Regions from separate parts of the Variovorax sp. 01N425 genome, predicted to be linked through region 2. Evidence: riboswitches for the same ligand, from Rfam matches in the RefSeq annotation. Region 2 holds a riboswitch; each other region holds the start of a gene.
The links. A riboswitch is a leader RNA that binds a small molecule or an ion and turns the genes downstream of it on or off. The one in region 2 is predicted to bind cobalamin.

Region 1 (3,263 bases), on a different contig from region 2:
TGGACACCGAGGTGAAGATGATCGTGGCCATCGAGGTGGCGATCGCCATCTTCACGGCAAGATCGGAGGCCACCCCGCGGTGCCCCATGATGATCGTGATGAACGGCACCATGAGCATCCCTCCGCCGATGCCCAGCAGGCCCGCCAGGAAACCGGTGCCCAGGCCGAGCGCGGCCAATTCGGCGATCAGGAGGGGGTCGAGCAGGGAAGTCACGCAGCGGAGCCTTGAAAAAAAGCAACGGCCCCGTGCAGCGCATGCAGGGGCCGTATGAACGGAAAAAGGTGTCTGCAAGTGGGCGCCGAACCCGCATCCTGAACCAGGGTTCAGGTGGGCGAGGGCAGCAAGACTTCGGGTTCATCTGACGCGAGATGATCACACCCGTCAAGCGATGTACCAAGCCCGGCTCCGGAGAGCATTGGAACAAGGAAATATTAAGCCCGACGCGCACCGCAGACAGTTCGGATTTTACGCCCCGGACGGGCCGGGTGCTTCCGCTCAGAGTAAATGGTCATCGCCCGCGAGGGCTTGATCGAGTTTCTGAATGAGCTGGGCGGCCTTGGCATCGGCGTCGCCGCCCTCTGCCGAGGAGGCCGCGGCCAGGGGAGGCGGCGCGGCCGCGGCGGCCGCCTGCTGGGCCGCCAGGTCGAAAGCCAGGTTCAGCGAAGCGAGCACCGCGATGCGGTCGCGCGCCTTCACCTTGCCCGCATCGCGGATCTTGCACATGGCCGCGTCCACGCGCTCGACGGCTTCGCGCAGCTGCGCCTCGCCGCCTTCGGGGCAGCCGAGCAGATAGCTCTGGCCCATGATCTGAACTTCAATCTGCTTCATGCGGGGGAATCTTGGGAAGGTGGTTCGGCCGGCAGCCGCTCGAGCAGCGCATCGAGGCGCGTGCGGGCCGCGGCCAGCCGCGACTTCAACGCGTCGCGCTCGCGCGTGAGCGCTTCGACCTGCTCCTGCAGCAGCGCATTGGTGCGCTGCACCTCTTCATGACGCACGAGCAGGCGTTCCACACGCTCGGCGATCTGGTCGATGGGGCTGGAGGCGGGCATGGTTGGCGATTGTAGTTTCCCCGGCGGACGGCAGGCGGCGCAACTTTTGGCTTACTGCGCTGGCCGAGGCCCTAAAATCCTGCGCGTTGGTGCCTGCGGCGTGGTTCACACGCCGCGGTTCAACGGGAAGCAGGAGTGAACGCCCCCGGAAACGGAACAGGGCCGAAGCCGCCTGCGCTGCCCCCGCAACGGTCAAGCAGTCGACGCCGCAAGCGTCAACCTCATCCATCAAGCCACTGGGTGCCCTGAAACAGGCGCCTGGGAAGGCGGTGGGGTCGCACTGCCAGCCCGGATACCGGCCAACAAGGCGGCTGCCGCATGCGCGATCGATTTTCGATTCGGCGCGCAAGGCAGCCATTGCGCCCAAGCGCCGGCGGGGAAGCCGGCGACGGGCATAGACGTTCGTTCGCTCCATTCATGACTTCCTGTGGTTTCCTTTCCCTCGGCCGTGCGCCTGCGCGCCGCCGCCTTGCCTGCCTGCCGCTCGCGCTGGCCTCTGCTTTCGGCGGCATGGCGCTGCTTCAACTGCCGGCCGTCGCGCATGCCCAGCAGGATGCGCCGGCACTCGGCGAAACCGTGGTCACCGCCAACCGCACGCCGCAGCCGCTGTCGGACCTCGTGGGCGACGTGTCCGTGGTCGACCGCCAGACCATCGAGCGCAGCGGCGCGGTCGGCGTGGCCGACGTGCTGGCGCGCCTGCCCGGCATCGAGATCACGCGCAACGGCAGCGTGGGCAACACCACCAGCCTGTACATCCGCGGCGCCGAGACCCGCTTCACGGCCGTCTACGTCGACGGCGTGCGCGTCGATTCGCAATCGACCGGCGGTGCCGGCTGGGAAAGCATTCCGCTCTCGCAGATCGACCGCATCGAAGTGCTGCGCGGCCCGGCCGCCGCGGTGTACGGCTCCGATGCCGTGGGCGGCGTGATCCAGCTCTTCACCAGGCGCGGCGAAGAAGGCGTGGCGCCTTACGCGGGCATCGGCTTCGGCAGCCACGGCCTGCGCAAGGCGGAGGCGGGCGTGAGCGGCAAGTCGGGCGCCTTCGACTATTCGCTGGGCGCGGCGCACGAGGAAAGCCGGGGCTTCAACGTGCTGCCGATGGACAAGCGCACGCCCTCCAAGGACGGCTTCACCAGCCCCGACCGCGACGGCTACCGCAGCAATTCCGGCAACCTGCGCCTGGGCTACCAGCTCACGCCGAACCAGCGGCTGGAAGCCACGCTGCTGTACAGCGACATGGAAGCCGGCTACGACCCGCCGGTGAGCTTCAGGACCAAGCCGCCGATCCTCTTCCGGAACGACATCTCGAACAACACGCTGCGCACGGCCGGGCTCTCGTGGTCGGCCAAGTGGAACGACATCTACAGCACGCGCGTGCAGGTCACCGATTCGCAGTCGGTCTACAAGACCCAGCCTTCGTTCTACCGCACCGAAACCAATCTGCGCGGCTACCTGTTCCAGAACGAATTCCGCTTCGGCCCGCACCTGGTGACGGCCACGCTCGAGCGCCGCGAAGACGCGCTCGAGAATGCGCCCACCATCAGCAGCGGCCTGCTCTCGAGCAAGCGCTCGCAGGACGCGGTCTCGCTCGGCTATGGCTTCGTGCAGGGCGCGCATTCGCTCCAGCTGCATGTGCGCCATGACGACGACAGCGAATTCGGCGGCAAGGCCACCGGCAGCGCCGCCTACGGCTACGCGATCACGCCGCGCCTGCGCGCCACCGTCTCGGCCGGCACCGCCTTCCGCGCGCCCACGCTCTACCAGCGCTTCAGCGAATACGGCGTGGCCAGCCTCAAGCCCGAGTCGAGCCGCAACGTCGAACTCGGCCTGCAGTACACCGACGGCGGCACGCATGCGGGCATCGTCGTCTACCAGAACCGCGTCGAGAACCTGATCGTGTTCGACGGTTCGGCCACCAACTGCCGCTCCGGCTTCGGCTGCTATGCCAGCACCGCGCGCGCCCGCTACCAGGGCGTGACGCTGTCGGGCGGGCACCGCATCGGTGACGTGAGCCTGCGCGCATCGCTCGACTTCCAGGACCCGCGCGACCTCGACACCGACCACCTGCTGGCCCGCCGCGCGCGCCGCCACGGCACGCTGGGCGCCGACTGGCGCATTGCCGGCTGGACGCTGGGCGCCGAGCTGCAATCGTCGAGCAAGCGCTTCGACGACGCGGCCAACACCCGCACGCTGGGCGGCTACACCGTGCTGAA
Region 2 (3,263 bases):
TCGCTGATGAACTGGTGAGTGCCCATGCCGAAGTGCGCGAGGCGCGGCGCCGAGAGGCCGACGCAGATCATCTCGACATCGGCCAGCACGCGGCTGGCGCGCGAGCGGATGGCGGCAATGGCGGCGTCGACTGCCTCCGGGTGGAAGTCGGTCAGGCCGTTGAAGTCGAAGTCGGCGTTCGCATGGATCATGCGGCGCACCACGGGCCACTGGTCGGCCGTGTAGGCATGCGAGGCCACCTCGCGGTCGATCACCGCGAAGGAGTCGTGCTCGATGGCGCGGCCCGCCGCGGTGAGCTGCTCGGTGACGACGTTGGCCGCCGGGGCGTGCGTCGGCTTCATCGCAGCGCCGGCACCGCGTCGTGCGCATGGACGTGGCCATGCGCGTGGTCGTGATCGTGGTCGTGGTCGTGGCCGTGCGCCGCCGCATCGCCATGGTGGTGGCCGCCCAGCCCGTGCTCCACCGCAAAGTCGCGGAACTTGCAGCCGTCGCAAGGCATGAGCGCGGCCGGCGCGCCGCGCCGCAGGTCGTCCACGCGCTGTTCGAGCAGCGCGAAGATCTCGGGCTCGAAGCCGAAGTAGCGCGTGGAAACGAAACGGATCGTCGGGTACTGCGCCTTCAGGTGCTCGACCTGGCGCGCGATGCGTTCGACCAGCGTGCCGTTGAACAGGTAGTAGGGCAGCACCACCACCTGCTTCATGCCCAGCAGGCCCTGGCGCTGCACGGCCTTCTCCAGGCGCGGGTAGGTGATGCCGGTGAAGGCAAGGTCGACCAGCTCGTGGTCGGTCTCCTCCATCAGCCAGCGCGCCATCTTGGCCATGTCGCCATTGGCCTGGCGGTCCGACGAACCCCGGCCCAGGATCACCACGCCGGTGGTGGTCGGGTCGGGCATGTCGAGCGCCTGCATCGCGTCCTTGAGGCGGCGCTTGAGGATCGCGAGGATCGGATCGCAGGCCGTGAGGTGCGGCGCGTAGAGGAACTGCACCATCGGGTACTTGAGCCGGGCGCCGTCGATGGCCTGCGGCACGTCCATCTTCACGTGGCCCGCGGCATTGAGGATGAGCGGCACCACGATCACGCGCCGCGCGCTCTCGGCCGCGCGGCGCAGGCCCTCGCTCATCGTGATCTCGGAGAACTCGATGAAGCAGACCTCGATGCGCCAGCCCGGCTGCCGCTCGCGCCATTGCGCGGCAAAGGCCTCGATCTCGTCGTTGCCGGATTTTTCGCGCGAGCCGTGGCCCACCAGCAGAATGGTTTCGGAGTTCATGGGAGTTCCTGGCGCAGGGTTTGGACGGGAACGCTCGCGCGCCGGAAGCGGTGCGTGAAGCTCGCGTCGTAGAGCTTGGATTTGGCGAGCGTGGTCCACTGCCGCGCGCCCAGCGTGGGGCTGGCGATGATCATCGACTGGCTCGCGATGCGGGCCTCGCGGCACAGCGCCTGGATGGTCGCGACCGTGCCGCGCACGATCTTCTCTTCGCCCGGCCAGCTTGCCTTGTGAACCACCACCACGGGCGCATCGGGCGACCAGCCGGCGGCCGTGAGCGCGGCCGTGACCTTGCCCATCAGGGTGATGCTCAGGAAGATGCACAGCGTGCTGTGGTGCGCGGCGAGCGCCTCGAGCGACTCGCCCTCGGGCATGGGCGTGCGGCCTTCGACGCGCGTGAAGATCACGGTCTGCGTGACCTCGGGCAGCGTGAGGCTTTCCACCGCCGCCGCCGCCGAGGCCATGGCGGAGGACACGCCCGGCACCACGCCGATCGGCACGCCCGCCGCATCCAGCGGCTGCACCAGCTCGATCAGTGCGCCGTACAGGCCCGGGTCGCCGGTCTGCAGGCGCACCACGGTCTCGCAGCGCGCGGCCTGCGCGATCAGCCAGGCCGACATCTGCTCGAGCGTCATGTCCTTGCTGTCGGCAATGGCGCAGTCCGGCCGCGCCCAGCGCATGGCGGTTTCGCTCACGAGCGAGCCCGCGAACAGGATCGCCCCGGCGCGCTCGACGAGGCCGCGGCCCTTGACGGTGATGAGTTCCGGATCGCCCGGGCCCGCACCGACGAACCACACGGTTCCCGGCGTCGGCGCACTGCCTGGAGCGATGGCTCGCTTGTTCATGATGATGATTCCTCCGCGCCCGCCGCGCGATAGATGGTCGGTACGACCGGGCGGGGGGAGAGAAATCGGAGGGGCGCCAGTGGATGCGGTTCCGGCGGATGCACACCTGCATCGAGCCGGACGCCATGCGCCGCCCGCCGATCCTCGCCCACCGCAAGGTCATGCGCTGGTCGTCAGGCCGGTCTCCGGGCTCACGAGCGCAGAGCCATCGGCTCTGCAGCAAGACCACCTTCCCATGCCGTTCGCGGCACAGTGGCGCGGGACCGAATCCCGGGGTCTTGCTTCTTGACTCGTTTACCGTTGCGGGGGCAGCGTCGGCATTGCGCGGTGTTCTCTCCACCGCCGCGCACCGACTTCCCGTTTCACCCTGGCCACCCCGCCGTTTACACGGGGCGCCAGGACACCTGACAACGCGCGCAAAGTGTATCAGCCGCTTGCGGCGGGGCGGCGGGCGATCACCTGTCCAGGCCGAGACGCCCGCGCAGTTCCTTGCGGGCCGCGGCGAAATCGCCCTGGTACGCGGGGTTGTTCTGGATCAGAACAGCCGCGCGTCGGCATGGCTCCCGGGTCTGTGTGGGCAGATCAGCGGGCCGGCCGCAGCCGCAGGCCAACCAGGAGTTCGTTGTAGGACGCGGTCACTGCGGCGTTGCCAGGCAGGTAGCGTTCGAGCGCGGCGCCCAGCTCGTCCTGCTCCGAATGGTTCAGCTCGCTCGCCACGCGCCTGAACTCGGCGTGGTAGCAGGGCAGCATCAACGCCGCCGTGAGCGCGTGGACGTCGTTGCCGCGCGCAAGGCGCTCGTTGCACGCCGCGATGCTTCGATAGATGCCGAGCGCCTGCGCGACGCGGTCGTTCTTGCTGCTGTTCCTGCTGTTCCTGCTGTTGCTGCTCATCGCCGGCTCCTTGTGGCGCGCCGTGGTTGGCGCCGCAAGGCAACTCTAGGGACTGGCGAGCGCAGCGGGGAGTAACAAGATCGTCGTGAATCCGGCCTACTCGACCGCGACCTTCCCCTCCTTGACCAGCCTCGCGAACTTCGCCGTCTCCTCGCGGATGCGGGCCGCCATCTCGGCGGAGCTGTCGCCGATCGGGTCGGCGCCGATCGCGCGCATCCGCTCGGCGAACTCCGGCGACTTGATGATCCTGGCCATCTCGATGT
Region 3 (3,263 bases), on a different contig from region 2:
ACTCGCCGCCGCGCAGCCAGGGCAAGCTGTTCTTTGCAGAGGCCTGGCAACGGCAGCTCTTCGGGTTGACGCTGGCCGTGGCCAAGCAGGGGCACTTCGACTGGGAAGACTTCCGCCAGCACTTGATTGAATCGATCGGCGACTGGGAACGGCTTGAATGCGCTGCCCAGCCGCCTTGGGACTACTACGAGCGGTTCTTTGGGGCGCTGCTGCAGGTTCTGGCGCGGCAGCAGGTAGTGACTGAAGGCGAACTGGCCCGGGTCTTGGTCGATCGGCCGTTGCGGAGCCATGAATGAGCGCCGAGTGGCTGTCCTTTTCGGGCTTGGTTCTGATGTTCGCGCTGGGGCTGCGGCACGGATTGGACCCCGACCACATTGCCTGTATCGACGGACTGACTTGGCGGGCTCTGGACCGCAGTGCCCACCACGGCCATGCGCCCTGGATTGGCACGCTGTTCGCGCTCGGCCACGGGCTGCTCGTCACCGCGATCGCAGCGGGTGTGAGCCAGCTCCCTCATGACGTGCATGTGCCTGAGGCTCTGGTGGCGGTGTTCGACTGGATTCCCACGGCATTGCTTGTGCTGGTCGGGACGATGAACCTGCACCTCCTGCGACGCCGCGATGTTGCGTTCGCGCCTGCCGGGTGGAAATTGAAGCTGGTTCCGCGGCGCCTGCGCCTGCACGCCAGCCCGTGGGCGGTGGTGCTGACGGGCGTATTGTTCGCCACGGTGTTCGACACGGCGACCCAGGCGGCGGCCTGGGGATATGTGGCCAGCCACCGCGGCGGCGGCCTGTCGGCAGCGATGGCAGCCGGGTTGGTCTTCACCGCCGGCATGATCATCACCGACACGCTGGACGGCTGGCTGATCTGCAGCATTGACCGCCGTACTGACGGGCAGGATGTTGCCCGCCGCTACCGCCGAGTGCTGGGCTGGCTTGTCGTCTGCATCTCGTACGCGGTGGCTGCGTACAACATCGGCAAGGCACTGCTTCCGGCAATCGAACTTGGCGAGAACGCGTTCTCGCTCAGCGGCCTTGCGTTGGTGCTGGTGATGCTGGTTGTCTGGGCTTGGTCGGTCGGGCGCGCGTGATCCGTGCCTGCACCGGTCTATTGCGATAACTCACAAGGGCCTGCTCAACATTGGCCGTCTGCAATTTTTGCATCAGAGCCGTCGGCGCTTCCTATAATCCGCCCCGGTCGGTAGAACACTCCTTGCTGGAGCGATCCCCGCCACGGTTCGAAGGTGCCCCCCATGCCGGAAATGGTTTGGGAGGTTAAACGGGAAGCAGGTGCGCGCGCCGATGGCGCGCAATGCCTGCGCTGCCCCCGCAACGGTAAGCGGATAGAGAAGTTTCGAGCGAGCACCTGCGGGTGTTCGCAGCCACTGCGCTTGAATCGAGCGTGGGAAGGCGAGGCTTCTGTTGTTGTGCGCAAGCGCATGACAGCAACCCGCGAGCCCGGATACCGGCCTTCGCAATCGCCTTCGGACGCTGCGGGAGTGCGTTTGTCCGTGCTGCTCGGTACCTGCGTGCCGGGTTGGCATCGGCTCGTGCAATTGCAGCGTGTATCTCTTGGAACAGCCCAGCGGGAATGCGGGCTAGAGGAACAGCATATGCGCAAGCCTGCCGAGCTCGGGATCCGGCCCCGGGTTTCCGGTCCTTTCACGACCCAACACATCACGATCCCGGGCCTTGTCGCCCTGCTCGCCAGCACGTCTGCGCTGGCGCAAGTGAGCTTGCGACCGGTCGAGGTGACGGCCCCCCGGCAGGATCAGGCGCCGGCGCTTCAGGCCACAACGACCGAAGTTGCCGGCAGGCTGGGCCTGAGCGTCATGGAAACGCCGGCTTCGGTCGAGGTTATCAGCCAGGAGACCATGGAACGGCGTGGCGCAAGGACTTTCGAGGAGGCCTTGCGCGGCGGCGTGGGCATCACGGCCGGTGGAGCGCCCGGATCGCCATCGGTGATCTCCACGCGCGGCTTCACCGGTGGTTTCATCACCTATCTGTTCGACGGCGATCGCATTGCAGTGCCGACGATGGTGAGCCGTCCCCAGGACACCTGGAACTACGAGCGCATCGAAGTCTTGAAGGGCCCCTCGTCGGTGCTCTACGGTGAAGGCGCCATCGGCGCGGCCGTCAACTTCGTGACCAAGCGAGCCGACCGCAGCAACCCCGGGGCCGAGGCCATGCTGTCCTATGGGAGCTTCGGCACGGCCAGGGCCGGCGTCGGCCTGGGTGTCAACGTGGGCGAGGCCAGCGCTTTCCGACTGGACTACAGCCACCAGGAGACCAACGGGTACATCGACCGCAACAAGCAGCGCTACGACAACCTCACCATGGGCTTCAGCACGGCATTGACGCGGGAGCTCACGCTCGATCTGTCGCTGGACTACGCCAGGGACAGTGCGCTGTCCTACCAGGGCACGCCGCTCGTGCCGCGTGCCTATGCGCTCCAGCCGATGGACATCGTCAGCGACGCCAGCGGGCGAGTGGTCGATCGCGGCATCGCGTTTCGCAACTACAACTTCGACGATGCCGAGATGAGTGCGAACAGCCTCTGGACGCGTGCCAAACTGACTTGGCAGATCGCGCCGGAATGGAAGCTGCGCAACCAGCTTTCCTACTACACGGCCGACAGGACATGGCGCAATTCGGAGTCCTTTGCCTTCGCCGCCCCGGGCCGCATCGTGCGCGACCTGGTCGGTATCACGCACGACCACCAGATCCTCACGGATCGGCTCGATCTCACGAACACGTCGCCGATCGGGGGAATGAAGAACCGGTTCGTGGCGGGGCTTGAATACACGAAGACCGACTTTTCCTCCAACCGCGACTTCTCCAACGGATCGACCGCAGCCAACAATGCGCTCTCGGTGAGCGACTTCGCCACCATCCCGGGACGCTACGGCAACTTTGCCGCGAACCCCGCTCTGTTCGCGGGTGCCGGCAATCGCACGATCTTCGACGCACGGATTCCGACGGGGTCTATCTTCATGGAAGATGCCCTGTCCGTCAGCGAGCGATTGACCCTCGTGGGCGGCTTGCGGCAGGACCACGTGAAGCTGGAGCGCCAGAACATGGACCTCAACACCGGGGCTCGGGCATCGTTCACGCAGAGGTACAAGCCCACATCGGCGCGTCTGGGTGTGGTTTTCGCGATCGACCACTACACTTCGGTCTACGCCCAGTACTCGAACGCGAGCGCGCCGGTCGGTACGGGCAACCTGCTGCTGCTGTCGGCGGCCAACGCCGCCTTCAGCCTCT

Region 1: it holds a riboswitch for cobalamin, as region 2 does, so the genes downstream of both, AC1DSC_RS28180 (TonB-dependent receptor domain-containing protein) here and cobM (precorrin-4 C(11)-methyltransferase) in region 2, are expected to answer to the same signal.
Region 3: it holds a riboswitch for cobalamin, as region 2 does, so the genes downstream of both, AC1DSC_RS17215 (TonB-dependent receptor) here and cobM (precorrin-4 C(11)-methyltransferase) in region 2, are expected to answer to the same signal.

The regions. Positions count from the first base shown of each region.
Region 1 is NZ_JBFTRJ010000020.1:18,256-21,518, forward strand. It holds gene AC1DSC_RS28165 (sulfite exporter TauE/SafE family protein) at 1-214, opposite strand, end outside; gene AC1DSC_RS28170 (cell division protein ZapA) at 497-829, opposite strand; gene AC1DSC_RS28175 (hypothetical protein) at 826-1,050, opposite strand; cobalamin riboswitch at 1,122-1,368, shown strand; gene AC1DSC_RS28180 (TonB-dependent receptor domain-containing protein) at 1,468-3,263, shown strand, end outside.
Region 2 is NZ_JBFTRJ010000006.1:215,889-219,151, reverse strand. It holds gene AC1DSC_RS12885 (precorrin-8X methylmutase) at 1-341, opposite strand, end outside; gene AC1DSC_RS12880 (sirohydrochlorin chelatase) at 338-1,267, opposite strand; gene cobM (precorrin-4 C(11)-methyltransferase) at 1,264-2,109, opposite strand; cobalamin riboswitch at 2,269-2,532, opposite strand; gene AC1DSC_RS12870 (hypothetical protein) at 2,692-3,000, opposite strand; gene AC1DSC_RS12865 (tripartite tricarboxylate transporter substrate binding protein) at 3,097-3,263, opposite strand, start outside.
Region 3 is NZ_JBFTRJ010000009.1:8,733-11,995, forward strand. It holds gene AC1DSC_RS17205 (nitrile hydratase accessory protein) at 1-296, shown strand, start outside; gene AC1DSC_RS17210 (HoxN/HupN/NixA family nickel/cobalt transporter) at 293-1,090, shown strand; cobalamin riboswitch at 1,226-1,487, shown strand; gene AC1DSC_RS17215 (TonB-dependent receptor) at 1,613-3,263, shown strand, end outside.